4 regions of the Pseudomonas sp. S3_B08 genome follow, and region 1 is predicted to be linked to each of the others. Evidence: predicted binding sites of a transcription regulator. Region 1 holds the regulator's gene; each other region holds the start of a gene.
What was found. The regulator FliA, encoded in region 1, starts transcription of late flagellar genes. The targets are predictions, from matches to a motif close to CTAAAGTTTNNNNNNNNNNNGCCGNTAA.
Positions count from the first base shown of each region.

Region 1 (7,248 bases):
TGCGACAGTAGGGCCCAACGGCTGAGGTAGTGGTTTATGCAAGTTAAGCGTTTTTTCGCCGCCGATATGCGTCAGGCCATGAAGCTGGTTCGCGATGAACTGGGCGCTGATGCCGCCATCATCGGCAACCGCCGCATCGCCGGCGGCGTCGAGTTGACGGCGGCTCTGGATTACAAATTGTCGGCGCTGGCGCCACGGGTTCCGAACATGGAACTCGAAGACGAGCTGCGCAAGACCCAGTCGCGCATCGTCACCGCCCAGGCCGAGCTGAGCCTGCGTGGCGAAGCCGACGGCAACACCAATCAGCAGTTGTTCGCCGGGCTGCCGTTGACCGCAGGCCTGCCGCTGACTGCTGCCGAACCGTTGAGCGAGCCGACCTACGCCGCGCCGACGCGCCCGGCCGCAGCGCCTGCGCAGGCCTCGGCGGGTGTCGATCCGCGTGCACTGGATTCGATGCGTTTTGAATTGAACAGCCTGCGCGAGCTGATGGAAGTGCAGCTCGGCACCCTGGCCTGGAATCAGCTGCAAGGCAGCCGTCCGGCCCAGGCCAATCTGTATCGCCGTCTGCAGCGCATCGGCCTGTCCGGCCCGCTGTCGCGCGATCTGTTGGCGATGATCACCGATATCGAAGAACCCCGTCAGGCCTGGCGCATGCTGCTCGCGCACCTGGCGCGGATGATTGCCGTGCCGGAAGTCGAGCCGCTGGAAGAGGGCGGTGTGATTGCCATGGTCGGCCCCGCCGGCATGGGCAAGACCACCACGCTGGCCAAGCTCGCCGCGCGTTATGTGCTCAAGTACGGCGCGCAGAACGTTGCACTGGTGAGCATGGACAGCTTCCGCATCGGCGCGCAGGAACAATTGAAAACCCTCGGGCGCATCCTCAACGTGCCGGTAACGCACGTCGATCCGGGTCAATCGCTGGTGCAGGCATTGGATCCACTGCTACGCAAACGCGTGGTTTTGATCGATACTGCCGGGCTGCAAGCCAGTGATCCGGCGTTGCGCATGCAGCTTGAGAGCCTGGCCGGGCGTGGCATTCGCTCAAAAAATTATCTGGTCCTGGCAACCACCAGCCAGAAACAGGTTCTAACCGCCGCTTATCACAGTTACAAGCGTTGCGGGCTGGCCGGCTGCATCCTGACTAAACTGGATGAAACGGCCAGTCTCGGCGAAGTGTTGAGCCTGGCGATCAGTCATGAATTGCCGGTCGCGTACCTGACCGATGGCCCACGGATTCCGGATGATCTGCATCTGCCGCGTCGTCATCAATTGGTCAGCCGCGCCGTCAGCGTGCAAATGCAGGAAGAACCCAGCGAAGAAGCCATGGCTGACATGTTCGCTGATATCTATCACAGCCCGACCAAGCAGGTTGGCTGAGGTAATCATGAACAGTTTTTGTACCTACATCGATGGTCTGCCACGCATTGTTCCGATCAGGAACGCGCAGCCAGTAATGTGGCCTCCGTCTATGCAAGACAAGGTAAAGAAATAACATGGGCAGCATGCATCCCGTACAGGTGATCGCGGTGACCGGCGGCAAAGGTGGCGTCGGCAAGACTAACGTGTCAGTGAACTTGTCGCTGGCGCTGGCAGAGCTTGGCCGTCGGGTCATGCTGCTGGACGCCGACCTGGGCCTGGCGAACGTCGACGTTCTGCTGGGGCTGACACCCAAGCGCACACTGGCCGACGTTATCGAAGGCCGTTGCGAACTGCGCGACGTGCTGTTGCAAGGCCCGGGCGGGATTCGCATCGTGCCGGCGGCCTCCGGCACGCAGAGCATGGTGCACCTGAGCCCGGCGCAACATGCCGGCCTGATCCAGGCGTTCAGCGACATCGGCGACAATCTCGACGTGCTGGTGATCGACACCGCTGCGGGTATTGGTGACTCGGTAGTCAGTTTCGTTCGTGCCGCGCAAGAGGTGTTGCTGGTGGTCTGCGACGAGCCGACTTCGATCACCGACGCTTACGCGCTGATCAAGTTGCTCAACCGCGACTACGGCATGAACCGCTTCCGCGTGCTGGCCAACATGGCGCAGAGCCCGCAAGAAGGGCGCAACCTGTTCGCCAAGTTGACCAAGGTCACGGATCGCTTCCTCGACGTCGCCCTACAATACGTCGGCGCCGTGCCATACGACGAAAGCGTGCGCAAGGCAGTGCAGAAGCAGCGCGCCGTCTACGAAGCCTTTCCCCGTTCCAAGTGCGCACTGGCCTTCAAAGCCATCGCCCAGAAGGTCGATACCTGGCCGCTGCCCGCCAACCCGCGCGGGCATCTGGAATTTTTCGTCGAGCGTCTCGTGCAGCAAACCGCAGGGCCTGTGATATGACCGCCAGTGGCATGAATCTTTACAAAAAGTCGGCGCGTGACGCGCAATACGAATTGATCGAGCGTTACGCGCCACTGGTCAAGCGCATTGCCTATCACTTGCTGGCGCGCCTGCCGGCCAGCGTGCAGGTCGAAGACCTGATCCAGGCCGGGATGATCGGTTTGCTGGAAGTCTCGACCAAATACGACGCCAGCAAAGGCGCCAGTTTCGAAACGTACGCGGGCATTCGAATCCGCGGCGCGATGCTCGATGAAGTGCGCAAAGGGGATTGGGCGCCACGCTCGGTTCACCGTAATACCAGGATGGTCAGCGACGCGATTCGCTCGATTGAAGCTAAAACCGGCCGTGACGCTAAAGATCACGAGGTTGCGGCCGAACTCCAATTGAGTCTCGACGATTACTACGGGATTCTGAATGACACCTTGGGCAGTCGCCTGTTCAGTTTCGACGACCTGTTGCAGGACGGCGAACACGAAGGGCTGCACGAGGATGGCGCCAGTGCTCATATGGAGCCGTCACGCGATCTGGAAGATGAACGCTTTCAGGCGGCGCTGGCGGACGCGATTGCCAATTTGCCGGAGCGTGAGCGACTGGTGTTGGCGCTGTACTACGACGAAGAGCTGAACCTCAAGGAAATCGGTGAAGTCCTTGGCGTCAGTGAATCGCGGGTCAGCCAGTTACACAGCCAGTGCGCGGCCCGTCTGCGGGGGCGTTTGGGGGAGTGGCGAGCGCGCTGAAGGCAGTGTGGGGACACTGCGAAACGAGGCTGGTGCGGTGATGAACGGCGCCGGTCTCGATCCGTTGTGCTCCAGACAAACTTTAAGTGCTGCGCCGATTGATTGAAGTGGCGCGTCCAGGTGCTGGGCGCGTTTAAGACTGCTTGGAGGTCGAATTGAACAAAGACATGAAAATCCTCATCGTTGATGACTTCTCAACGATGCGGCGGATCATCAAGAACCTGCTGCGCGATCTTGGGTTCACCAACACCGTCGAGGCCGACGATGGCACCACTGCCATTCCGGTGCTCAACAGCGGCAGCATCGACTTTCTGGTAACGGACTGGAACATGCCGGGCATGACCGGTATCGACCTGCTGCGTCACGTGCGCGCCGATGAAAAACTCAAGCACCTCCCGGTGTTGATGGTGACTGCTGAAGCCAAGCGCGAGCAGATCATCGAGGCCGCTCAGGCCGGTGTGAACGGTTACGTAGTCAAACCTTTCACGGCTCAGGCGTTGAAAGACAAAATCGAGAAGATTTTCGAACGCATCGGCTGATGAATGCGCGGGGGAGCTATGGAGCATAACGAATCATCACAGGGCGATTTCGAATCGACCCTGAAAAAACACGCGGTCGAACTGGTCGAGAGCCTTGAAAAAGGCAAGTTCGGCGACGCGGTGCAACTGATCCATGAGCTCAATCAGACCCGTGACCGCGGCCTGTATCAGGAAGTGGGCAAGCTCACACGTGAACTGCACAGTGCGATCGTCAATTTCCAGATCGATCCGCACATGCCGCAGGCCGAGGAAGTGTCGCAAATCACCGACGCCACCGAACGCCTGGGCTATGTGGTCAAGCTGACGGAAGCCGCGGCCAACCGCACCATGGATCTGGTGGAAAGCGCCACCCCGGTGGTCAACAGTCTGGCTGATGAAGCGCAGACGTTGAGCGCCGATTGGGGCCGCTTCATGCGTCGCGAGGTCGGGGCTGAAGAGTTCCGTGAACTGGCGCGCCGGGTCGACGGTTTTCTGTCACGCAGCAGCACGGACAACCGTGCGGTGTCGAGCAACCTCAACGACATCCTGCTGGCTCAGGATTACCAGGACCTCACAGGTCAAGTGATCAAGCGTGTGACCCAACTGGTCACCGAAGTCGAAAGCAATCTGCTCAAACTCGTGCTCATGGCCAGTCAGGTCGACCGCTTTGCGGGCATCGAACATGACCGCGCCGCAATGCTTGCTGAAAAAGATCCACAAAAACATCTCTCGCAGGGTGAAGGTCCGCAGATTCATGCCGATAAACGAGAAGACGTTGTGTCCGGTCAGGACGATGTGGACGATTTGTTATCCAGCCTTGGATTCTAGAGTTTCGGAATTCGGGTTTTTTGGGTTTTTAGACCTGTAGGAGCACCCCATTAATGAGCTTCGGCGCCGATGAAGAGATCCTTCAGGATTTCCTGGTTGAGGCCGGCGAGATTCTTGAGCAACTGTCCGAACAACTGGTCGAGCTGGAAAGCCGTCCGGATGATGCAGATCTGCTCAATGCAATTTTTCGCGGTTTCCACACTGTAAAAGGGGGCGCCGGCTTCCTTCAGCTCAATGAGCTGGTGGAGTGCTGTCACATCGCCGAAAACGTGTTCGACATCCTGCGCAAGGGTGAGCGTCGCGTTGATGCAGAACTGATGGACGTTGTGCTCGAAGCACTGGACGCGGTGAACAGCATGTTCAGCGAAGTCCGTGAGCGTGCACCGATCACCGCTGCCACGCCGGAACTGCTGGCCGCGCTGGCGCGTCTGGCCGAACCGCAATCGGCGGATGAAGCCCCGGCTTCGCCGGTTGCCGAGATGATCGAAGAACTGGTCGTTGAAAGCGACTCCTCGGACGACATCACCGATAACGAATTCGAACAACTGCTGGACTCGCTGAATGCCGTCAAGGCCCAGGCTGAGGCTCCGGCCGCTGCTGTGGCGCCCGCGCCGGTTGCCGACACGGCGGCGAGCGATGAAATCACCGACGCCGAATTTGAATCGCTGCTCGATCAGCTGCACGGCAAGGGCCAGTTTGCTGTCGATGCGGTCGCTCCGGCGGCACCAGCAGCGCCGGCTGCTCCGGCCGCGCCTGCTGCGGGTGACAGCTCGGACATTACCGACGACGAATTCGAAGCCTTGCTCGATCAGTTGCATGGCAAGGGCAACTTCGCCGTTGACGCGCTGGAATCGGCCATCGCTTCGGCCCCGTCAGCACCTGCTGCACCGGCAGCCGCTGCGGCCGGCAGTGACCTGATCAGCGATCACGAATTCGAATCGCTGCTCGACGAACTGCACGGCAAAGGCAAGTTTGACGCCAGCGCTGCGACTGCCGGCTCCGTGTCGAGCGTCGCCACGCCAGCGGCGAAAGCTCCGGCTGCCGCTGCTGCGCCGAAGCCTGCCGCCAAGCCTGAACCGAAAGCCGAGGCGCCGAAACCGGCCGCCGCTGCTGCACCGGCTCCGGCCCGCGCGCCAGCTGCTGCCCCGGCAGAAAAGCCGGCCAGCGAAGCGGAAACCACCGTGCGCGTCGACACCGCGCGGCTCGACGAGATCATGAACATGGTCGGTGAGCTGGTGCTGGTGCGTAACCGTCTGGTGCGTCTGGGCCTCAACAGCGGCGACGAAGCCATGTCCAAGGCCGTGTCGAACCTCGACGTGGTCACCGCTGACCTGCAGACCGCCGTGATGAAAACGCGGATGCAGCCGATCAAGAAGGTCTTCGGGCGCTTCCCGCGTCTGGTTCGCGACCTCGCACGTCAGCTCAAGAAAGAGATCAACCTGGAACTGGTGGGCGAAGAAACCGACCTCGACAAAAACCTTGTCGAGGCTCTGGCCGACCCGCTGGTCCACTTGGTGCGCAACGCTGTCGACCACGGCATCGAGTCGCCGGAAGAACGCGAAGCATCGGGCAAGGCCCGTGGCGGTCGCGTGGTGCTGGCGGCCGAGCAGGAAGGCGACCATATCCTGCTGTCGATCTCCGACGACGGCAAAGGCATGGACCCGAACGTCCTGCGTTCGATCGCGGTAAAACGCGGTGTGATGGACAAGGACGCGGCCGATCGCTTGAGCGATACCGAGTGCTACAACCTGATCTTCGCCCCGGGTTTCTCGACCAAGACCGAGATCTCCGACGTGTCCGGCCGTGGTGTCGGCATGGACGTGGTGAAGACCAAGATTTCCCAGCTCAACGGTTCGATCAACATCTACTCGACCAAGGGCCAGGGTTCGAAGATCGTCATCAAGGTGCCGCTGACCCTGGCGATCATGCCGACGCTGATGGTCATGCTCGGCAATCAGGCGTTCGCGTTCCCGCTGGTCAACGTCAACGAAATCTTCCACCTCGACTTGTCGACCACCAACGTCGTCGACGGTCAGGAAGTGGTGATCGTGCGCGACAAGGCGCTGCCATTGTTCTACCTCAAGCGCTGGCTGGTCAGCTCCGCCGCTCACGAAGAGCAGCGCGAAGGCCATGTGGTGATTCTTTCGGTGGGCACTCAGCGGATCGGCTTCGTCGTCGATCAACTGGTCGGCCAGGAAGAAGTGGTCATCAAGCCATTGGGCAAAATGCTCCAGGGAACTCCGGGCATGTCCGGCGCCACCATCACCGGTGACGGCCGCATTGCGCTGATTCTCGATGTTCCAAGCATGCTCAAGCGTTACGCCACAAAGCGTATTTGAATCCGGGGCGGCGGCGCGATGACGCGCCGCTGCACCTAATGGAGTGTTTATGGCAGTCAAAGTCCTGGTGGTGGACGATTCGGGTTTTTTCCGCCGCCGCGTCTCGGAAATTCTTTCGGCGGATCCGAGCATCCAGGTGGTCGGCACGGCCACCAACGGTAAAGAGGCGATCGATCAGGCCATGGCCCTCAAGCCTGACGTGATCACCATGGACTACGAGATGCCGATGATGGACGGCATCACGGCAGTGCGGCACATCATGCAGCGCTGCCCGACCCCGGTGTTGATGTTCTCCTCGCTGACGCATGAAGGCGCGCGGGTAACCCTCGATGCGCTGGACGCCGGCGCGGTGGATTTCCTGCCGAAGAATTTCGAAGACATCTCGCGCAACCCCGAGAAGGTCAAGCAGCTGCTGTGCGAGAAAGTCCACAGCATCTCGCGCAGTAACCGTCGTTTCAGTGCCTACAGCGCGCCGGCTCCCGCCGCTGCGCCAGCGCCGACG
Region 1 covers NZ_CP162750.1:583,051-590,298, forward strand. The annotation lists gene flhA (flagellar biosynthesis protein FlhA) at 1-25, shown strand, start outside; gene flhF (flagellar biosynthesis protein FlhF) at 37-1,377, shown strand; gene fleN (flagellar synthesis regulator FleN) at 1,494-2,324, shown strand; gene fliA (RNA polymerase sigma factor FliA) at 2,321-3,061, shown strand; gene AB4N73_RS02760 (chemotaxis response regulator CheY) at 3,229-3,600, shown strand; gene AB4N73_RS02765 (protein phosphatase CheZ) at 3,619-4,407, shown strand; gene AB4N73_RS02770 (chemotaxis protein CheA) at 4,461-6,746, shown strand; gene AB4N73_RS02775 (protein-glutamate methylesterase/protein-glutamine glutaminase) at 6,796-7,248, shown strand, end outside.

Region 2 (7,248 bases), 2.7 Mb from region 1:
AGCGACGCCTGATTCAGCTGAAGGTGGAATCCCAGGCGCTGAAGAAAGAAAGCGACGACGCGGCGAAGAAACGCCTGGAAAAACTCCAGGAAGAAATCGAGCGTCACGAGCGTGAGTATTCCGATCTGGAGGAAATCTGGAACTCGGAGAAAGCCGAGGTGCAGGGTTCTGCGCAGATTCAGCAGAAGATCGAACAGTCGCGCCAGGAACTGGAAGCCGCGCGCCGTAAAGGCGACCTGAATCGGATGGCCGAGTTGCAATACGGGGTGATCCCCGATCTGGAACGCAGCCTGCAAATGGTCGACCAGCACGGCAAGAGCGAGAACCAGTTGCTGCGCAGCAAGGTGACTGAAGAAGAGATTGCCGAAGTCGTGTCGAAGTGGACTGGCATCCCGGTGTCGAAAATGCTCGAAGGCGAGCGCGACAAGCTGATGAAAATGGAGAGCCTGTTGCACAAACGGGTAATCGGTCAGGAAGAAGCGGTCGTGGCTGTGGCCAATGCCGTGCGGCGTTCCCGCGCCGGACTGTCCGACCCGAATCGTCCGAGCGGCTCGTTCATGTTCCTCGGCCCGACCGGTGTCGGTAAAACCGAGCTGTGCAAGGCGCTGGCCGAATTCCTTTTCGATACTGAAGAGGCGATGGTGCGGATCGACATGTCCGAGTTCATGGAGAAACATTCCGTGGCTCGTCTGATCGGTGCGCCACCAGGCTACGTCGGCTATGAAGAGGGCGGTTACCTGACCGAAGCGGTGCGTCGCAAGCCGTACTCGGTGATCCTCATGGACGAAGTCGAGAAGGCGCACCCGGATGTGTTCAACATCCTCCTGCAAGTGCTTGAGGATGGCCGTCTGACCGACAGTCACGGGCGTACGGTGGACTTCCGCAACACGGTGATCGTGATGACGTCCAACCTCGGGTCGATGCAGATCCAGGAACTGGTCGGTGATCGTGAGGCGCAGCGTGCTGCTGTGATGGACGCGCTGACCTCGCACTTCCGTCCTGAGTTCATCAACCGCGTTGACGAAGTGGTGATCTTCGAGCCGCTGGCGCGGGATCAGATCGCCGGCATTACCGAGATCCAGTTGGGCCGCCTGCGCAGCCGCCTGGCCGAGCGCGAGCTGAAGCTGGAGCTGAGCCCGGAGGCGATGGACAAGCTGATCGCCGTCGGTTACGACCCGGTGTATGGCGCACGTCCTTTGAAACGGGCGATCCAGCGCTGGATCGAAAACCCGCTGGCGCAGTTGATCCTGTCGGGTCATTTCATGCCGGGCGACACCGCCACCGGCAAGGTCGAGAACGACGAAATCGTTTTCGGCTAAGCCTCAGCGGCAATGAAACCGGGAAGGCCTCGCATTGCGAGGCCTTTTTTTCGCCAGGCTGTTGAACTCAAAGGAAAAGGCTTGTAAAGTGCGCCCCGCAGTCAGTCACCGGCAGCGTTTCAACCCACCGGGTTGGAATCTGAAATAAGTTGCAAATCATTAACTTGAAAGCAATTTAGGGGGTTGACAGAGGTGTTCTAGGTTGTAGAATAGCGCGCCTCAGGCACACGAACGCAGCGATGCGAACGGGTGGCGAGATGCAACAAAGCTTCACCGTTGTAAATTGAAATATGTAGTTCCGTGATAGCTCAGTCGGTAGAGCAAATGACTGTTAATCATTGGGTCCCAGGTTCGAGTCCTGGTCACGGAGCCAATTTCAAACCGGGGTATAGCGCAGTCCGGTAGCGCGCCTGCTTTGGGAGCAGGATGTCAGGAGTTCGAATCCCCTTACCCCGACCATATTTGGGTCGTTAGCTCAGTTGGTAGAGCAGTTGGCTTTTAACCAATTGGTCGTAGGTTCGAATCCCACACGACCCACCATTTTTGAAACCAGTTTGCGCTGGGATCGAATCTTAAGATCAGAGGCCAAAAGCGCTGATCGAAGAAGGCGATCTTTGAAAGGTCGCCTTTTTTTTACCGGGGTATAGCGCAGTCCGGTAGCGCGCCTGCTTTGGGAGCAGGATGTCAGGAGTTCGAATCCCCTTACCCCGACCATATTGAAAATCCTCGTATCGAAAGATGCGGGGATTTTTTTTGCCTGCTGAAAGGCGAATCCCTTCAAGTCGTCATACAACCTGCCGATAGCCCGCTAACACGAGGGGACTGCCAACGCTTCGCCCCTTGATCTGGCCATTACAAGAATAAGGGCGTTCGTCATGTTGCTTCGTCAGTTGAATATTGCTCCCCGGGCTGCCCTGGGATTTGCCCTGATCGCGGTGTTGGTGGCCTTGCTCGGCGTGTTTGCGCTGGGGCAGATGTCGAGCATTCGCGACAGCGAGGTGGCGGTGGAGAACCGCTGGTTGCCGAGCATCCGTGGCGGCGACGAGATCCGCGAACTGATGCTGCGCATCCGCACCATCTCCCTGCGCATGGCGCTCGATCAGGATCCGGCCAATATCGCCACCTATCGCGGCCAGATGGACACCCGCGACAAGGAACTGAGCGAGAAAATCGCCGCCTACGACAAACTGGTCGACACTGCCGAAGGTCAGCAGCTGTATGACCAGTTCAAGAAAACCTTCGCCGCCTATCGCACCGGCATCGCCCAGTCATTCACCCTTGCCGAGCAAGGCAAGCGTGACGAGTTGACCAAATTGTTGCTGGTTGACATGAAGACCGTGGTCGACGGCTCCGGCAAGCAACTCAACGATCTCGCCGATCTGTTCGCCCGCCAGGTCGCCGCCGAAAGCGAGAAGTCCGCCGCGCATTATGAAACCTCGCGGACCATCGTCAGCCTGTTCATTGGATTGGCAGCGCTGGCCACAGTGGCGCTGGCGATGTTGCTCACGCGCAGTATCGTGCGCCCGCTGAGCAGCGCTGTGGATGCCGCTGAAAGTGTCGCCAAGGGCGATCTCACGCGGCCGATCGAAACCCATGGCAACGACGAAGTCAGCCGCTTGCTCAAAGCCTTGGCGACGATGCAACAGAACCTGCGCGAGACCCTGCAAGGTATCAGCGGCTCAGCCACACAACTGGCCACCGCCGCTGACGAACTGAGCGCCGTCACTGTCGACAGCACCCAAGGCCTGCAAGAGCAGAACAACGAAATTGAACAAGCTGCCACTGCGGTCAACGAGATGACCGCTGCGGTGGAGGAGGTCGCGCGCAACGCGGTATCGACGTCCGATGCCACGCGCCAGTCCAGTCAATCAGCGCAATTGGGCCAGGAGCGCGTCAGCGAAACCGCCAGCGCGATCAATGCCCTGGCCAGTGATGTGCAAAACACCGGCGAGCTGGTGCAGTCGCTGGCCAATCAATCGCAAGACATCGGCAAGGTTCTGGACGTGATTCGCGCAATCGCTGAGCAGACCAATCTGCTGGCGCTCAACGCTGCCATCGAGGCAGCACGCGCGGGCGAAAGCGGTCGCGGCTTTGCGGTGGTAGCCGATGAGGTGCGCGCGCTGGCGTATCGCACCCAGCAATCGACGCAGGAAATCGAACAGATGGTGCAAGGCATGCGCAGCGGTTCGAGCCAGGCGCTGGAGTCAATGCAGGCCAGCGCATCTCGTGCGGCGAGTACGCTGGTTCTCGCAGAGCGGGCAGGTGAGGCGTTGGTGACGATCACGGCGTCGGTGCACGAGATTCACGAGCGCAACCTCGTGATCGCCAGCGCCGCCGAGGAGCAGGCGCAAGTGGCGCGGGAAGTGGATCGCAATCTTGTGAACATTCGCGACCTGTCGGTGCGTTCGGCTGCGGGTGCTGATCAGACAAGCGCATCGAGCCATGAGCTGTCGCAACTGGCCAATGCGCTACAGGGCATGGTGCGACGCTTCCAGCTCTGATGAACAGAGATCAATTGCAGGCCTTCGCCTGCTGATTTGCGCACAACACGAAACAATGTGGGAGCGAGCCTGCTCGCGAAGGGGCCGGATCATTCAACGACAGTGTTGACAGACCCACCGCTTTCGCGAGCAGGCTCGCTCCCACAGGTTGGCGCTTTAGTGCAGTTTCAGACGCGGTTCGGTGCCACGACCAATCTTGCTGCCCAGCATCAACATCGCCGTGCGGAACGGCCCGTACAGCGCCATCTGGTGCATACGGTACAGCGACACATAGAACATCCGCGCCAGCCAGCCTTCGAGCATCACGCTGCCGGTCAGGTTACCCATCAAGTTACCCACAGCAGAAAAACGCGACAGTGAAATCAGCGAGCCGTAGTCGGTGTATTTGTACTCCGGCAGGGTCTTGCCTTCGATGCGCAGTTTCAGCGACTTGGCCAGCAGCGACGCCTGTTGATGCGCCGCTTGTGCCCGTGGCGGCACGTTGCGATCGGTGCCCGGTTGCGGACAGGCCGCGCAGTCGCCGAAGGCAAAGATGTTTTCGTCGCGAGTGGTTTGCAGAGTCGGCAGCACTTGCAGCTGATTGATGCGGTTGGTTTCCAGACCGTCGATGTCCTTGAGGAAACCCGGTGCGCGGATGCCGGCAGCCCAGACTTTCAGGCTGGCCTTGATCTCGTTGCCATCGGCGGTGATCAGGCTGTCGGCAGTCACTTCGCTGACTGCTGCGTTGGTCATCACATTGACCCCGAGCTTTTCCAGCGTCTTGTGCACCGGCCCGCTGATGCGCTCCGGCAGGGCAGGCAGCACCCGTGGGCCGGCTTCGATCAGAGTGATGTGCATGTTTTCCGGCTTGATCCGGTCCAGACCATAAGCCGCCAGTTCATGGGCGGCGTTGTGCAACTCGGCCGCCAGTTCGACGCCAGTGGCGCCAGCGCCGACGATCGCTACGCTGATCTGCTCGACCACGTCGGTCTGCCCGGCGTGGGCGCGCAGATAATGATTGAGCAATTGCTGATGGAAGCGCTCGGCCTGTTTGCGCGTATCGAGGAACAGACAATGCTGCGCCGCGCCCTGGGTGCCGAAGTCGTTGGTGGTGCTGCCGACGCTGATCACCAGCGAGTCATAAGCCACTTCACGCGCCGGTACCAGCTCGACGCCGTTTTCGTCATAGGTTGCCGCCAGCTGGATTTTCTTCTGCGCGCGATCAAGCCCGCTCATGCGCCCGAGCTGGAACTCGAAGTGGTTCCATTTCGCCTGGGCGACATAGTTGAGTTCGTCTTCGGAGGAGTTCAGGGAACCGGCGGCCACTTCGTGCAGCAGTGGTTTCCAGATGTGGGTCAGGTTCGCGTCGACCAGCATCACGCTGGCCGTACCGCGCTTGCCCAGAGTCTTACCCAGACGGGTAGCCAACTCCAGACCGCCGGCGCCGCCGCCGACAATGACAATACGATGGGACATAGGGATAACTCGCAAGGTTTTTAAAGGAAATCTTTTTCGCAGTTACCCAAGCGAGCGCCAGGCAGCTCATAGCGTCAGATAACTGATAAATCGGCTCAACAGGCCCAGACCAATGGTCACTGCCAGCACCAGCACCAGGAGCATCCACGGCCGGAAAGGCCGGCGCTCGACACGGTGTTGGGACAATTGCAGGTACTCTTCGACATGCTTTTGGTCTTCGGGGTTCAGGCGGCTGGTCATATTTGCCTCGTCAGGTAGACGTTACTGAATGAGCACAGGCTACAGCGGTTTTCAGCCCGGGTTGAACGCAGCGTAGCCGCTGTCCGGGACCGGTTCGACGCACACGCTATCGTCGAGGCGAATGATGCCGCTTTGTAACACCCGGGCAGTGATCCCGCCATGCCCGCGCACGGCTTGAAACGTGCCCGGGCCGAGATTGTTCTGCAAGCGTGCGCAGGGCTGACACCAGCCAGTGGTTTCGAGTATCGCTTGCCCGATGCGAAAGCGCCGCCCCTTCAGGCTAAACAAATTGATTCCGCTTATAACGAGATTGCGCCGCAGATCTTCAGGCCGGACCGGCTCGTCATCGGGACGGCCCATCAATGCATTGATCACCGCCAAGTGCTCCCACTGAATCAGCGTCACCTGTCGCGCATTGCGAACGCCCGGGCGGGCGTGGTCGCCGGTGAGCCCGGCTTCCAGCCGCGCCTCGACCGCCTCGAGCTCAAGCATCGGCCCACGGGACTCTGGACGCACGCCGATCCAGCGCACACGACCGGTTTGCGGAACCTCAGCGATCAACTGCTGCAGCGGCGTCACAGGCTGATACCCACGTCGAACACAATGCTGCGGCCGAGGTTGCTGCGCAGAAAGTCCGGTGCGTCGGGGTGGGCGAACAACACGCGGGCGAATGTCGGGCCGACCAGCGACAGCGAGCGCCAGCCCTGACGCAGATATTCGGTCGGTGGCGGGAAATGACTGTTGAGGTCGAGCACTTCGCGCTTGAGGCTGGCGAAGGCGATGATGTCCAGTTCACCCAGATCCATGCCGCGTTCCTTGTAGTTGTGCGCCTTCTTGCGCAGGGTCGGCGCCAGACGCAGGAGAAATTCGTTGGCCGGGATGCGTTTGGGCTTGGCTTCGCGGCGCACCAGTTGGCTCAGGGAGAACGCACTGCGCCGACGCTGCAATTCGTCGCGCCATTCATCATTGAGACGGCGGCCTTCGTCGAGGACGAAAAAAACTTCGAAATTGGCATCGCGGAACAACACGTCCGGCGGCTCACCGGCCGGGGCGAATTCGTCGGCGCGGTAGGGGATGTTCAGACCTTGCAGCAGGCGCTGGCAGACCCAACGCTCACGCTCCCATTTGCGGGCATTGGACAGGAACGCGTTGGCTTGCTCGGCCGCGATGGTCAGCAGGCGTAAATAATCTGAATCATCCATAAGCCCAAGCTTAGCGTCCAAATGCGACAAGCAGATAGCTTTGCATCGGCTCAGACATAAACGTCGCGCGATTGCGCCCTTGTAGATACTCTGTTCACGGTCAAGCTTTTTGGGTGTGTTTATCGCTAAAAAGCTTGGCTGTACTGAAGTCTTCGCCTGCCCGCATGCAGGCCCATAGTCCGGTCAGGTATTTGCGCATGACTGCGACAATAGCCTGCATCTTCCTCTTTCCTCGAGCCACCAAGGCTTCGTAAAACGCTTTCACATTTGGGTCGCAACGTATGGCGGTCAGCGCAGGCATGTACATCGCTGATCGCAAATAGGCATTGCCGCCCTTACTTATCCGGCCGGGTTTATCAATGCTGGTGCCTGATTGCGTGAGTCGGACATCGAGTCCGGCATGGCGGCTGACCTGCGCTGACTTGAGCGTTACCGGTAAGGTCGTCAGTTCAGCCAGCGCCGCAAATACTGAGATCTCACCCATGCCAGGGGCGGCGATCATGTGGGCGAACTGGGCGCTCAACGTTGGGC
Region 2 covers NZ_CP162750.1:3,863,650-3,870,897, reverse strand. The annotation lists gene clpB (ATP-dependent chaperone ClpB) at 1-1,319, shown strand, start outside; tRNA gene AB4N73_RS17485 (tRNA-Asn) at 1,617-1,692, shown strand; tRNA gene AB4N73_RS17480 (tRNA-Pro) at 1,702-1,778, shown strand; tRNA gene AB4N73_RS17475 (tRNA-Lys) at 1,784-1,859, shown strand; tRNA gene AB4N73_RS17470 (tRNA-Pro) at 1,957-2,033, shown strand; gene AB4N73_RS17465 (methyl-accepting chemotaxis protein) at 2,195-3,820, shown strand; gene AB4N73_RS17460 (NAD(P)/FAD-dependent oxidoreductase) at 3,977-5,275, opposite strand; gene AB4N73_RS17455 (DUF3094 domain-containing protein) at 5,342-5,515, opposite strand; gene AB4N73_RS17450 (MOSC domain-containing protein) at 5,567-6,094, opposite strand; gene AB4N73_RS17445 (DUF1780 domain-containing protein) at 6,091-6,717, opposite strand; gene AB4N73_RS17440 (IS110 family RNA-guided transposase) at 6,818-7,248, opposite strand, start outside.
Region 2: AB4N73_RS17465 (methyl-accepting chemotaxis protein) is a predicted target of FliA. The motif match lies at 2,096-2,123, and genes of this name have one in related genera.

Region 3 (7,248 bases), 2.0 Mb from region 1:
CGCCGTCGTCGCCCGCGTATTCCTTCTGCATGATGTCGGTCATCAGGGCTTTGACGTCGGTTTCGTCGAAGATCGAGAAACCGGGTTTGTAGCCCAGCCGCGCATGCTCCTTGCGGATGATGTTCAGGCCCAGGTTGTGGAAGGTGCAGACGGTCAGGCCACGCCCTTCGCCGGCACGCAACAGGGTGCCGACCCGCTCTTTCATTTCGCGCGCGGCCTTGTTGGTAAAGGTCATGGCGACGATGTACTGGGCGCGGATGCCGCAGTTCTGGATCAGGTGCGCGATCTTGCGCGTGATCACGCTGGTCTTGCCGGAGCCAGCACCGGCGAGCACCAATAGAGGGCCGCCGACGTAGTTCACGGCTTCTTGCTGCCGGGGATTGAGTCGGGACATACGAAAATTCGGGAGTCGTTGACGAAATGGGCCGGCATTTTAACAGGCTCAGCGATTTGTGCTGCTCTGTCCGACTTGTGACGCAACACGCGATTCAAATTTGCCGGTTTTGTTACTTTCACGCAGGATACGCGGGGATTTTGCGGCTAATGTTCTCATTCGTGACACAAAATAACGTTTAGAGGTCGTTGTCATCAGACAACGCATTGGTCATTGTTCAGCACACCGGCATAATGCCCCGCCTACATCATTGCAGAGTCTAGGGAGTCAGCTTGTCTACGCCTGTCGAACCCTTGCGTTTGCTGCTACTGGCCGAAGAGCCAGCGTGGACAGCGTTGTTGCGTGAGTGTCTGGCTCCGATGGGGAGCGCGGCGGTGCTGATCAGTGCGCCGAACTGGGATTCGGTCAGCCGCCTGTTCGAGGACAACCGCCACGCGGTACTGCTGACCCTGCCAGCGTTGCAACCGCCGCCCGGGCGTTGCAGCCTGCCGACCGTTCTGCTGCTGGAGCACGAGCCGGCCACCGCGCCGGTCGGTGTCAGCGACTGGCTGGTGTTCGACGCTCTCGACGCCGGCATGCTCCAGCGCTGCCTGCGCCATGTGCGCGAGCGCGGCGTGCTGGAAAACACTCTCCAGCGCCTCGCCGAACAGGACCCGCTGACCGGCATCGCCAATCGCCAGGGCTTTCAGACCCTGCTTACTGCGCGTCTTGCCGAGGGCGACGGGCGCGGTCTTGCCCTAGGCCATCTCGATCTCGACAACTTCCGCCATGCCAACGATGCCCTTGGTCATCAGGCCGGCGATCGCTTGATCCTGCAAGTTGTCGCGCGCCTGAAAAGTCAGCTGGAGGCCGGCGATCAACTGGCACGGCTGGGCAGCGATGAATTCGCTCTGCTGATCGATACCCGCCGCGCGCCGCAACGCGCCGAGTGGATGGCCGAACGCATCACTGAGGCGTTGGCCGAACCTTATTGGGTCGACGGCGAGAGCCTGCTGATCGGCTCCAGCCTTGGCATCGCCCATGCCCGCGCCAATGGCGGCGCCGATCCATTGATGTGGCACGCGCACATCGCCATGCAGCAGGCCAAGAGCACGCAGGGCTGCACCTTTCATATCTTCAACGAACGCATCAATCGCAACGCGCGGAGCATGGCCGATCTCGAAAGCGAGCTGCGCCGGGCCTTGCGCCGCGATGAGCTGGAACTGCATTACCAGCCACGCCTGAATCTTGAGGACGGCCAGATTGTCGGCCTCGAAGCGCTGGTGCGCTGGCGTCATGGCGAGCGCGGTCTGTTGCCACCGAGCGAGTTCGTCCCGCTGGCCGAGCAGAGCGGTCTGATCGTGCCATTGGGTTACTGGGTGATTTCTCGCGCCTTGCGCGACATGCAGGCTTTGCGCGAGCAGGGTCTGCCGGCGCTGCACATGGCGATCAACCTGTCGTTCCGCCAGTTTCAGGACAGCCAGTTGCTGCCGACACTCAGCCGTCTGATTGCCGAGCGCGGCGTCGAGGCGCAGTGGCTGGAATTCGAACTGACCGAAACCGCGGTAATGCGGCGCAGCGATCTGGTCAAACAGACCATGGATGCGCTCGGCCGCCTCGGTGTGCGCTTCTCCCTGGACGATTTCGGCACCGGGTTTTCGTCGTTCGTGCACCTCAACAGCCTGCCCATCACCTTGCTGAAGATCGACAAGAGTTTTGTCGGCGGCATGGAACAGCGCGAAGAGAACCGCAAACTGGTGCACGCGATGATCAACCTCGCGCACAACCTGCATCTGGAAGTGGTCGCCGAGGGCGTCGAGACGCCGGAGCAACTGGAGTTGTTGCGCGGGTTCGGCTGCGATCAGGTGCAGGGTTATCTGATCAGCCGGCCGTTGCCGTTGGATGAGCTGGTGGAATATCTGACGTCTGGATCGAACCAGCAGCCGGCCCTGGAAATCGTCGGTTGATCACAATTGTTGCGGCCGGCGCAAATCCCCGTGGGAGCGAGCCTGCTCGCGAAGGCGTTATGTCAGCTGAATGATCTGGGCCTGGCACTCGGTCTTCGCGAGCAGGCTCGCTCCCACAAAGGAAACCCTCATTCGGCCTGGGGGATGTTGAAACCTTGAGCTTGCGGCTCGCGCCGAATCATCCGCTTCATCTTCCATTCGAATGCCAGCGTCAGGCTCACCGCCGCACACGCCAGGCCCAGCGCCAATCCCCACCAGACGCCCGTCGGCCCCCAGTTCAAATGGAACGCCATCCACCACGCCGCCGGTGCGCCAATCAGCCAATAGCAAGCCAGCCCCACGAGAAACGTAGTCTTGGCATCCTTGAGCCCGCGAATACAGCCCATGGCAATCGTCTGCGTGCCGTCGAACAGCTCGAACCACGCCGCTACTGCCAGCAGGCTCACCGCCAGACGGATCACCTCGGCAAACGCCGGGTCATTATGGTCCAGGAACAGGCCGACCAACTGGTTCGGCCACAGCCAGAACACCAGGGCGAAGCCGAGCATCACCACGGCGCCGAAAGCGATACCGACACGCCCGGACATCCGTGCATCGACCAGTTGCCCGGCGCCGTAGTGTTGGCCGACGCGCATGGTGATGGCATAGGACATCCCGGCCGGGACCATGAAGGCCACCGACACGATCTGCAGGGCGATCTGATGCGCACCCATTTGCGTACTGCCCATGGTGCCCATGCACAACGCGGCAAAGGCAAACAGCCCGACTTCCACCGCATAGGTGCCGCCAATCGGCAGGCCCAGGCGCCAGAGTTCTTTCAGGTATTGCCGGTTCGGCCGCGACAGACCGGCGCGCAACGGATAAGCGTCATAAGCCGGATGCCGACGGATATGCCAGGCCAGCGCCAGTGCCATGCAGTTGGCGACAATCGCCGTGACCAGACCGATGCCGGTCAGACCCAGTTGCGGCAGGCCGAACATGCCGGTGATCAGCGCGTAGTTGAGCAGGAAGTTGGCCACCGTGCCGGCGAGGCTGATGACCATCACTGGCGTCGCCCGGCCGATTGCACTGGTAAAGCCGCGCAGCGCCATGAAGCTCAGATAACCGGGCAGGGCGAAGGGCAGGGCGATGAGGAATTGCCCGGCGGCGTTGACGTTGGTTTCGGTCTGGCCGAACAGCAGCAACACCGGTTTGAGGTTCCACAACAGCAGCCCGGCGCCGAGGGCCATCAGCCAGGCCAGCCACAACCCGGCCTGGGTCAGGCGCGCGGCACCGATGATGTCGCCGGCACCCTGACGGATCGCCACCAGAGTGCCGACCGCTGCAATCACGCCGATGCAGAAAATCGACACGAACGAGTAGCTCGCCGCACCGAGGCCGCCCCCGGCCAGCGCCTCGGGGCTCAGGCGCGCCATCATCAGAGTATCGGTCAGCACCATCAGCATGTGCGCCAACTGCGAAGCAATCAGCGGCCCCGCCAGCCGCAGGATGGCCCAGAGTTCGGTACGCACAGGATGCTGCATGGTCATCACCACCCAAATATCAGAGGAAGCAGAAGAGCGTCGATTCTCGGCGCTTGGCAGGCTTTGCACAAAGGGATAAAAAGGATGGGTGGCATGATTAATACTCATCCTGAAACGTACCCGCCGGATTGGCTATATCCCCGCTACTGGAGCTTTTTGTATGTCCCGACGCCTTCCGCCGTTGTATGCCCTTCGCGCATTCGAAGCGGCAGCGCGACACAGCTCGTTCACCCGCGCGGCGGAAGAATTGTCGATCACCCAGAGCGCGGTCAGTCGGCACATGCGCACCCTTGAAGAACACTTCGCCTGCCGGCTGTTTCATCGCAGCGGGCGCAACCTGCAACTGACCGAATCGGCACGGCTGCTGCTACCCGGAATCCGCGAAGGCTTCGCCGCCCTTGAGCGCGCCTGCAATACCTTGCGTGCCGAGGACGACATCCTGCGCATGAAAGCGCCATCGACCCTGACCATGCGTTGGCTGCTGGCGCGGTTGAGTCGCTTCCGCCATTTGCAGCCGGGCAATGAGGTGCAACTGACCAGCGCATGGATGGATATCGATTCGGTGGACTTCAACAATGAACCGTTCGATTGCGCGGTGTTGCTCAGTGACGGGCATTTCCCGCCGGACTGGGAAGCGAGCCTGCTGTTTCCCGAGGAATTGATTCCGGTCGGTGCGCCGAACCTGCTCAATGATCAACCTTGGGACGTAGCGCGTCTGGCGACCGCCGAACTGCTGCACCCGACCCCCGATCGCCGCGACTGGCGCAGTTGGCTGGAGCGCATGGGCCTGTCCGATCAGGTCTCGCTCAAGGGCGGGCAAGTGTTCGATACGCTGGAGCTGGGCATGATCGCGGCGGCGCGCGGCTACGGCGTTTCGATGGGTGATCTGTTGATGGTTGCCGAAGATGTTGCGCAGGGGCGCTTGAGCCTGCCGTGGCCAACGGCCGTCGCCAGTGGCCTGAATTATTACCTGGTCTGGCCGAAACCGCGTCCGGGAGGTGAACGTTTGCGCCGCCTCAGCGATTTTCTGCAGAGCGAAGTCCGCGCCATGCAACTGCCGGCGGTGGCGCGCTTGAGCTGAAACGTTCGAGCCGGCACAATGCCACTACTGCGCCATACCCACGCAATGCGCTCAAGTATTCGGTTTTACCGCCGACTACGAGCTTGTGGAACCGTCGTGCCGGTTTCGCGCTACACCCCACTATTAGAATATTTTCCGGGCAATTACCGCGATCAAGGAGGATTCGGTGGCTCGGCCAGGAGCTGTTCATGTCTCAACCTCGTGCTCGGATCGCCTCGCAGCTGGGTCTTGCCCTTGCTGTGATACTGGCGATAGTCATCAGCGGCAGTACGGTGTTCGCCTTGCGTTCGCTGGATTCCGCCAACCTCGCCACCCGTGAAGAGCATCTGGCCAGTGAGGCCCGGCTGCTGGCCGATCAACTGAGTACCTTCCACGGTACGCTGCGCGAAAGCACCCTGCGCCTGAGCGGTCTGTTCGAAAAACGCTTCGGCAGTGGCCTGAGTGTGCACCCTGATCAGCCAGTGACCGTGGCCGGCGTGCAGACCCCGGGTCTGCATCTGGGCAACGAAGTGCTGAACAACAACTTCAAGGAAGTTGACGAGTTCAAGCAGATGACTGCCGGCGTGGCTACGGTGTTCGTGCGCAGCGGCGAAGACTTCATTCGCGTCAGCACCAACGTCAGCAAGCAGGACGGCACCCGTGCCATCGGCACCGTGCTCGATCATGCCAACCCGGCCTACGCGAAGTTGATGGCGGGGCAGAGTTATGTCGGTCGCTCGCTGCTGTTCGAGCGCTACTACATGTCGCAGTACACACCGGTGCGCGATGCGGGCGGCAAGATCATCGCCGTGTTGTACGTAGGTTTCGATTACACCGACGCGCAGAACGCGCAGTTCGCCAATCTCAAGCGCTTCCGCATTGGCAAGACCGGCTCGCTGGCCCTGCTCGACGAGCAGAACAAATGGCTGGTGCCGATTGCCGGCGTCGAAAACCTGGATCAAGCCGCCCCGACCATCAACAACCTGGTCAAAACCCCGGGCAAGGGTGAGTTCTGGAGCGACAAGGGCGAGGACTTCTACAGCATCGCCGTGCCGTTCGAAGGTGGCCCTTGGTCGGTGGTGGCGAGCATGCCGAAAGCCGAGATCCGCGCGGTGACCTGGAGCGTCGGTACGCAACTGGCGATCGGCAGCCTGCTGGCGATGTTGCTTGCGGTCGGTTCCGTGGTCTGGCTGCTGCGCAGCAAACTCGCGCCGTTGGGCGATCTGGTGCGTCAGGCTGAGGCCTTGGGTGCTGGTGATCTGAGCGTGCGTCTGAACGTATCGAGCCACGATGAAATCGGGCAGCTGTCCCGCGCGTTCAACCAGATGAGCCAGGCGCTGTCGACCATGGTCGAGCACATCCGCCGCGCTTCGGAAGAGGTCAATAGCCGTGCGCAGGCGCTGTCCGGTTTGTCCGGTGGTGCTTACGAAGGCATGGAGCAACAGTCGGGCGAAATCACCAGCATGGCCGGCGCCGTGGAAGAGTTCAGCGCGACGTCGTTGAACATCGCCGACAACATGGGCGCGACCCAGCGCCTGGCGCAGGAAAACGCTCAGCAGACGCAGATCGGCCGAAGCTCGATGGAAGAAGCGTCGTCGTCGCTGGAGCAGATCGCCGGTGCGCTGAACAGCACCGCCAGCGTGATCAACACGCTGGGGCAGCGTTCTCAGGAAATCGGCGGCATTGTCGGTGTGATCACCTCGATCGCCGAGCAGACCAACCTGTTGGCGCTCAACGCTGCCATCGAAGCCGCTCGTGCCGGTGAACAAGGTCGCGGTTTTGCCGTGGTCGCGGACGAAGTGCGCAGCCTCGCCTCGCGTACCCGTCAGGCGACCGACGAAATCTCCAGCATGATCCACAGCATTCAGCAGGAAACCGGTAATGCGATCAGCACCATGGAACAGGGCAATGTGCTGATGCAGGAAGGTCTGTCGCGCAACGCCAATGTCGCCTCGGCGCTGGCGCGGATTGACGAGCAGAGCCGTTCGGCGGGGCAGCAGTTTGCCGCGATTACCACGGCCACTCAGGAGCAAAGCAGCACTGCAACGTTGCTGAGCAGCAACTTGCAGAGCATCGCCTTGGCCAACAGCGAGCAGCGTGAGGTGGTGTCGAACCTGGCTGTCACCGCGAAAGAGCTGGAGAAGCTGGCGGCGGATCTGCGTTCCGAGGTTGACCGCTTCCGTTGATGCATCTTTGAAACAGCTATCGCGAGCAGGCTCGCTCCCACAGTAGTCGGCGTAATTCACAAATATTGTGAAGGCCCGATGTCCCTGTGGGAGCGAGCCTGCTTGCGAATGCTTTTCTCCCACCTCTTCTTTGCACTTG
Region 3 covers NZ_CP162750.1:4,575,288-4,582,535, reverse strand. The annotation lists gene rep (DNA helicase Rep) at 1-394, opposite strand, end outside; gene AB4N73_RS20830 (putative bifunctional diguanylate cyclase/phosphodiesterase) at 667-2,340, shown strand; gene AB4N73_RS20825 (NorM family multidrug efflux MATE transporter) at 2,469-3,863, opposite strand; gene AB4N73_RS20820 (LysR substrate-binding domain-containing protein) at 4,024-4,944, shown strand; gene AB4N73_RS20815 (methyl-accepting chemotaxis protein) at 5,133-7,109, shown strand.
Region 3: AB4N73_RS20815 (methyl-accepting chemotaxis protein) is a predicted target of FliA. The motif match lies at 4,995-5,022, and genes of this name have one in related genera.

Region 4 (7,248 bases), 1.2 Mb from region 1:
ACTTGACGGCTCAACTGACGGGAAGCCGAGTTGTCGCCGAGAATGCTCGAATCGATGTGCAACAGTTTCATGTGGGTTCTCCTGAAAGAATCGCCGGCGGCGACGGAATGGAGACAATCCTACGCAACAAACCAATAGCTGATTAGTCGCCGACAATGCGATAGTTCGTCCCATTGATAGAACGACTGGAAACGCGCATGCAGGACCTCAACGATCTCTACTATTTCGCCAAAGTGGTCGAAGCCGGCGGTTTTGCCGCCGCCGGGCGCTTGCTCGGTATTCCCAAGTCACGGCTTTCGAGAAGAATTGCCGAGCTGGAAGAGCGCCTCGGTGCACGTCTGCTGCAACGCACCACTCGCCAACTGAGCCTCACTGCCGTGGGCGAACGCTATTTGCGCCACTGCCAGGCGATGCTGCTGGAAGCGGAAATGGCTGACGAGGCCGTGGCGAGCATGTCCAGCGAGCCTCGCGGACGCTTGCGGGTGTCGTGCCCGACCGGGCTTGCCCATGAAATGCTGCCGACGGTGATCAGCGATTTCCTCGGCAAGTTTCCTCAGGTGCAGCTGGAGGTCGTCCTGCTCAACCGCCGGGTCGATCTGGTCACCGAAGGCATCGATGTCGCCTTGCGTGTGCGCGATCACGGCGATGAAGACCCGTTGCTGGTCACCCGGCGCTTGCGGCAGGCGCAAGCAGTGGTGATCGCCAGCCCGGCGTTCATGCAAGGCAAGACGATCACTCATCCGCAGGACCTGAAAAACCTGCCGGTACTCGGCGCGCTGGAAGCCGACCGCATGGTTCACGTCCGTCTGCTCGATCAGCAAGGCAAGAGCGTCGATCTGAGCATGGAAGCGCGGCTGGGCATTGATGACTTCGTGGTGCGCAAGGCCTGCGTGCTCGCCGGTCAGGGCTTTACCGTGCTGCCGATGATGTTCTGCGAAACCGAATTGCGTAACGGCACACTGGTGCAAGTGCTGCCGCAATGGTCATTGCCTGGCGGCTGGCTGCAAGCGGTGTACCCGCACAGGCGCGGGGTAATGCCAGCGGTGCGCGCATGGATCGATCACTTGGTCGAATCGTTCAATGCATGCGGGGACAGATTTCTATGAAACAAGGAAGAATGAGCGAAGCCGAGGTCGCCGAGTTTTGTCTGGCTCTGCCCGGCGCGCGGGAAGATTACAAATGGGGCGGCGTGCGGGTGTTCTCGATTGCCGGCAACAAGATGTTTGCCTTGCAGGGGCTGCGAGGAGATTCGCTGGCGTTCAAGGTCGACAAGGATCTGTTTCTCGGCCATTGCGACCGCCCGGGGATTCATCCGGCGCCGTATCTGGCGCGGGCGCAGTGGATCATCATGCACCCGCCCTACCCGCTGGGTGCCGAGGAATTACAGGGTTTGTTGCAGCGATCGCATCAACTGGTGGTGGGCAAGTTGCCTAAGAAAACCCAAATCGGCCTGCTTTTGTAAGCACGCAAATCCTGTGGGAGCGAGCCTGCTCGCGAAGGCGGTTTGTCAGGCGACTCATCAGCGAGGATTGATCGTTCCCACGCTCTGCGTGGGAATGCAGCCGGGGACGCTCTGCGTCCCAAAAGATCGCAGCCTTCGGCAGCTCCTACAGGGGTAAGTGTGTTCTTTAGATCAAAGACAACAGGTTGGAACCGAGGAAAATCTGGTCAATCCAGAACACCTGATGCAGCAACACGATCGCCCAGAACAGAATCTGAAACGACACCTTGCGCGTTTTGTGCCGAAACACCTGCTGCGCAATCAACGCTCCCGGCCAGCCGCCCGCCAGTTCGACCGCATGCAGGATATTTTCCGGGGTGCGCCAGGCATCGGCGCGGGCTTTGCGTTTGTCGGCCCAGTACAGAAAGAACGCCAGCACACTGACAATCCCGTACGCCGCCAACGGCACCCGCGAGATGCCGCTGAGCCACATCGACAGCGAGCCGAACAGCGGCAGCGCGCAGACGATCAGCAGCACCACAAGCTTCAATTTCAGATGCTGAACGCGCCCGCCAGAAGGTCGCCCCTCAGGGCGGCGCGTGCGCGAATCATTCATGCTTTGGCCGCCGACCAGTCCACCCAGCCGAACTGCCAGGTGGCCAGAATGAACAGGCCGAACGCAATCCGGTACCAGGCAAACGCTGCGTAGCTGTGGCTGCCAATGAACTTGAGCAGGCCGCGTACAGCGATCATGGCGAAGATGAACGCCGTGACAAAACCAATGGCGAACACCGGGAAATCCGCCGGCACGAACAGGTCGCGGTATTTGTAACCCGAATACACCGCCGCACCGACCATGGTTGGCATGGCGAGGAAGAACGAGAACTCGGTGGCCGTCTTGCGCGACAGGCCGAACAGCAAGCCGCCAATAATCGTCGAGCCAGAACGCGAGGTGCCGGGAATCATCGCCAGGCATTGCGCGAAGCCGATTTTCAGCGCGTCGGTCCAGCGAATCTCGTCGACGGTTTCCGCATGCACTTCATGCTGGCGCTGTTCGGCCCACAACATGATGATCCCGCCGATGACCAGCGCTGCCGCGACGGTAATCGGGTTGAACAGGTATTCGTGGATCAGATCGGCAAAAATTACGCCGAGCACTACGGCCGGCAGGAAGGCGATCAGCAGGTTGGCGGTGAAACGTCGTGCGCTCGGCTGGGTCGGCAGGCCGATCACCACGTCGAGGATCTTGCGCCGAAACTCCCAGACCACCGCGAGGATCGCGCCGAGCTGGATGATGATGTTGAACGCCATGGCCCGTTCGCCGCCGAAGTTCAGCAAATCGGCGACGATGATCTGGTGTCCGGTGCTCGAAATGGGCAAAAACTCCGTCAGCCCTTCTACAACTCCTAGAATCAGTGCCTGCAAGGCGGTCCAAAGATCCATCAATCCCCCAAAGAGCGATGCACGCGGGCATGCCCCGATAGTATTTTTTCGTTCACTGCGTCCAGCGTAGCCGGTAAAAGCTGTAGCGATTGCGCGCGCACAGGATCCACACGAAACGGTAAAAATTCCGTGAAATATCAAAACCGGATTCAGGTTTTCGCGCGCGGGGCCGAAATCCTAACAGACAAGCCTTAATAGCGCTCCCCGCGTTAGGCGGCTCAAGTCGCGCAATCGCGAGCCCACAGCGGTGGCTGGATGCTGGCGATCGTTTATTACAAGAACAAGAATCCGGAGTGACAGCGTTATGAACAGCTTGCGCAGTGTGTCGATCAGCCGACGCTTGTGGCTCATCTTGATCGTGGCGGTGGTCATGTTGCTGACCTTGGGCGTGCTGATGCTCAAGCAGATCCATGACGACCTCTACCACGCCAAGGCGCAGAAAACCCAGCACGTGGTGCAGACCGCCAGTGGCCTGCTCACCTATTACCAAGGTCTTGAGACCGCTGGCACCCTGACCAGGGATGCCGCGCAAAAGCAGGCGCTGACCGCGATCCGTGGCCTGCGCTACGACCAGAGCGACTACTTCTGGATCAACGACCTCACGCCCGTGATGGTCATGCACCCGACCAACCCCAAACTCGAAGGCCAGAACCTTTCGGCGATCCGCGACCCGGACGGCTTTGCGGTGTTCAACGAAATGGTCGCCATCGCCAAGGCAAAAGGCGCGGGCATGGTCAATTATCGCTGGCCGAAGCCGGGAGCGACTGATCCCGTTGCCAAGACTTCTTATGTGAAGCTGTTTGAGCCGTGGGGCTGGGTGATCGGCTCCGGCGTGTACGTCGACGATGTGCAAGCCGAATTCCAGGGGCAGATGATCAAGGCGTCGGCCATCGGCCTGGCGATTGCGCTGATCATGGCGCTGCTGGTGATTCTGATCGCACGCAGCATCGTCCGTCCGTTGCAGGAAACCGTGAATGCGATGGCCAACATCGCCAGCGGCGAAAGCGACCTGACCCGCAGCCTCGATACCCATGGCAAGGATGAAGTCACCGAACTGGCCCATCATTTCAATGCGTTCACGGCCAAGCTGCGCCGAGTGATTGGTGATCTGCAGGTCTCGGCCAGCGCTTTGGGCCAGTCTTCCAGCGAGCTGGGTAACGATGCCTCGCAGGCGCAGCAGCGCAGCCAGCAGCAGTCGCAGCAGATGGAACTGGTGGCCACAGCGATCAACGAAGTCACCTACGGCGTGCAGGACGTGGCGAAAAACGCCGAACACGCCGCCGCAGAAATGCGCGATGCCGAAGCGCAGGCGCAACAGGGGCAGATCAATATTGACGGCAGCCTGCAACAGATCGACAAGCTCTCGGGCACGATCGATCAGGCGGTGGAAGTGATCCGCACCCTGGCGGCGGAGAGTACGCAGATTGGCAGCGTGCTGGAGGTGATTCGTTCGATTGCCGAACAGACCAACCTGCTGGCCTTGAACGCGGCGATTGAAGCGGCGCGCGCGGGAGAACAGGGTCGCGGGTTCGCCGTAGTCGCCGATGAGGTGCGCTTGCTGGCCCAGCGTACGCAGAAATCGACGGCGGAGATTCAGTCGATGATCGAGCGTTTGCAGAATCATTCGGAGGCTGCGGTGAAGGTGATCGGCGACAGCAGCAAGGCCTCGCAATTGACCATCGAACAGGCGGGACTGGCCGGGGCGAGCCTTAATGCGATTGGCCAGGCATTACGTAATCTCAACGGTCTCAATGCGTCGATTGCCAGCGCTACGCTGCAACAGGCGCAAGTGGTTGAGGACATCAACCAGAACGTCACCCAGGCGGCCGGGCTTTCCCATAGCACCGCGTTGGCGGCTGAGCAATCCAGTGCAGCCAGCCTGCGGCTTGGGGAACTGAGCGAACAGCTCAACGGGTTGCTGCGCCAGTTCCGGGTCTGACCGGTCACCGAGGTGAGCCCCCCCTCACCCCAGCCCTCTCCCCGAGGAGAGGGAGCAGATCACTGCGCTTTTCATGATCTGCGTTCGACGCGTTATTCCAGGTCGGCGTACCTCGACCAAACAACGCGGTCAGTTCCCTCTCCCCTCCGGGAGAGGGTTAGGGTGAGGGGCTTTTGATCGCAGATCACTGCGCTTTTCATGATCTGCGTTCGACGCGATATTCCAGGTCGGCGTACCTCGACCAAACAACGCGGTCAGTTCCCTCTCCCCTCCGGGAGAGGGTTAGGGTGAGGGGCTTTTGATCGCAGATCACTGCGCTTTTCATGATCTGCGTTCGACGCGATATTCCAGGTCGGCGTACCTCGACCAAACAACGCGGTCAGTTCCCTCTCCCCTCCGGGAGAGGGTTAGGGTGAGGGGCTTTTGATCGCAGATCACTGGGCGTTTCATGATCTGCGTTCGACGCGTTATTCCAGGTCGGCGTACCTCGACCAAACAACGCGCTCAGTTCCCTCTCCCTCCGGGAGAGGGTTAGGGTGAGGGGACTTTTGGTCGCAGATCACTGGGCGTTTCATGATCTGCGTTCGACGCGTTATTCCAGGTCGGCGTACCTCGACCAAACAACGCGATCAGCTCCCTCTCCCTCCGGGAGAGGGTTAGGGTGAGGGGCTTTTGATCGCAGATCACTGCGCTTTTCATGATCTGCGTTCGACGCGTTATTTCAGGTCGGCGTACCTCGACCAAACAACGCGGTCAGTTCCCTCTCCCTCCGGGAGAGGGTCAGAGTGAGGGGCTTTTGATCGCAGATCACTGCGCTTTTCATGATCTGCGTTCGACGCGTTATTCCAGGTCGGCGTACCTCGACCAAACAACGCGGTCAGTTCCCTCTCCCTCCGGGAGAGGGTTAGGGTGAGGGGCTTTTGATCGCAGATCACTGCGCTTTTCATGATCTGCGTTCGACGCGTTATTCCAAGTCGGCGTACCTCGACCAAACAACGCGGTCAGTTCCCTCTCCCCTCCGGGAGAGGGTTAGGGTGAGGGGCTTTTGACCTGACTAATGCAGTACAATCCGCCCCCTTCTCAACTCCCCCAAGGATCACTCATGTCCGGGCTTGAACTGTTTGCCGCTGCCCTCGGTGTCATCGCCGTGTGGCTGACGGTCAAGCAGAATCCGTGGTGCTGGCCGATCGGGCTGGTCATGGTGTTGCTCTACAGCTGGATCTTCTTTGAGGTGAAGCTGTATTCGGACATGTTGCTGCAAGTGATCTACGCCGCGCTGCAGATCTACGGCTGGTGGCAGTGGACCCGCGCCGGGACGATGCATGACGGTCGCCAGGTTACCCGCCTCGATGCACGCTCGATGGTGCTCGGCCTCGGCGTTGGGGCGATCGGCAGTGTGTTGCTGGGCGCGGCGATGGCGCACTGGACCGACGCCGCACAGCCGTGGCTCGATGCCGCGCTCACCGGTTTCAGTCTGGTCGCGCAACTGTGGATGGCGCAAAAACGTCTGCAATGCTGGCCGCTGTGGTTCGTCCTCGATGTGATCTTTGTCGGCTTGTTCATCTACAAAGGCCTGTACCTGACCGCCGCGCTCTACGCGCTGTTTACCTTGCTCGCGGTGCAAGGCTGGCGGGAATGGCGCGCCGATCCGGCGTTGCGCACATGAAAGTCGTCGTTCTGACTGGCCCGGAATCCACCGGCAAGAGTTGGCTGGCGGCAGGGCTGGAGCAGCGTTTCGGCGGCGTGCGCGTTGATGAATATGTTCGTCGGTTCATCGAAGACAACCCACGCGACACTTGCCTTGCGGATATCCCTGATATCGCCCAGGGCCAGTTGCAATGGGAAGATCAGGCGCGCGCGAAACAGCCCCCACTGCTGATTCTCGACACCCACCTGCTCAGCAACATCCTCTGGAGCCAGACTTTGTTTGGCGCCTGCCCGGACTGGCTGGAAACCGAGTTACTGGCGCGCCATTACGACCTGCACCTGCTGTTGTCCCCACAACAGATCGACTGGACCGAAGACGGCCAGCGCTGCCAACCGGATCTTGCGGATCGCTTGACGTTCTACGAAGCCACCCGCGTTTGGCTGATCCAGCACCAACAGCCGTTGCAAGTGATCGAAGGAAATTGGGCCGAGCGCCAGACACAAGCCTTTGCGGCGGTCGAGCGTTTGCTGTCCAGATAAGCCGCCCGGCGGCTTTTAACGCAAAACTGTCCGTTTTTGAAACACTCCCGACCGCGCAAAGGCCCCGCCCAAGCGTCATTCATCATTGCGTCACGTGATCTGTTACGCCGATGAAACACCTCGGCGCAAACCCTTGTTCCAGAGCTTTTCGGCGCCCATTGCCCCGCAAGCGATCCGCCCTGTGTCTCAGCGCTGAAACAGTGCCCGCAACAGGGAACTTCCCAAAGCATGTAAGTCG
Region 4 covers NZ_CP162750.1:1,769,501-1,776,748, reverse strand. The annotation lists gene AB4N73_RS08185 (FMN-dependent NADH-azoreductase) at 1-71, opposite strand, end outside; gene AB4N73_RS08180 (LysR substrate-binding domain-containing protein) at 198-1,106, shown strand; gene AB4N73_RS08175 (MmcQ/YjbR family DNA-binding protein) at 1,103-1,462, shown strand; gene AB4N73_RS08170 (DUF1294 domain-containing protein) at 1,629-2,057, opposite strand; gene AB4N73_RS08165 (undecaprenyl-diphosphate phosphatase) at 2,054-2,884, opposite strand; gene AB4N73_RS08160 (methyl-accepting chemotaxis protein) at 3,189-4,823, shown strand; gene pnuC (nicotinamide riboside transporter PnuC) at 5,926-6,489, shown strand; gene AB4N73_RS08150 (AAA family ATPase) at 6,486-7,010, shown strand.
Region 4: AB4N73_RS08160 (methyl-accepting chemotaxis protein) is a predicted target of FliA. The motif match lies at 3,033-3,060, and genes of this name have one in related genera.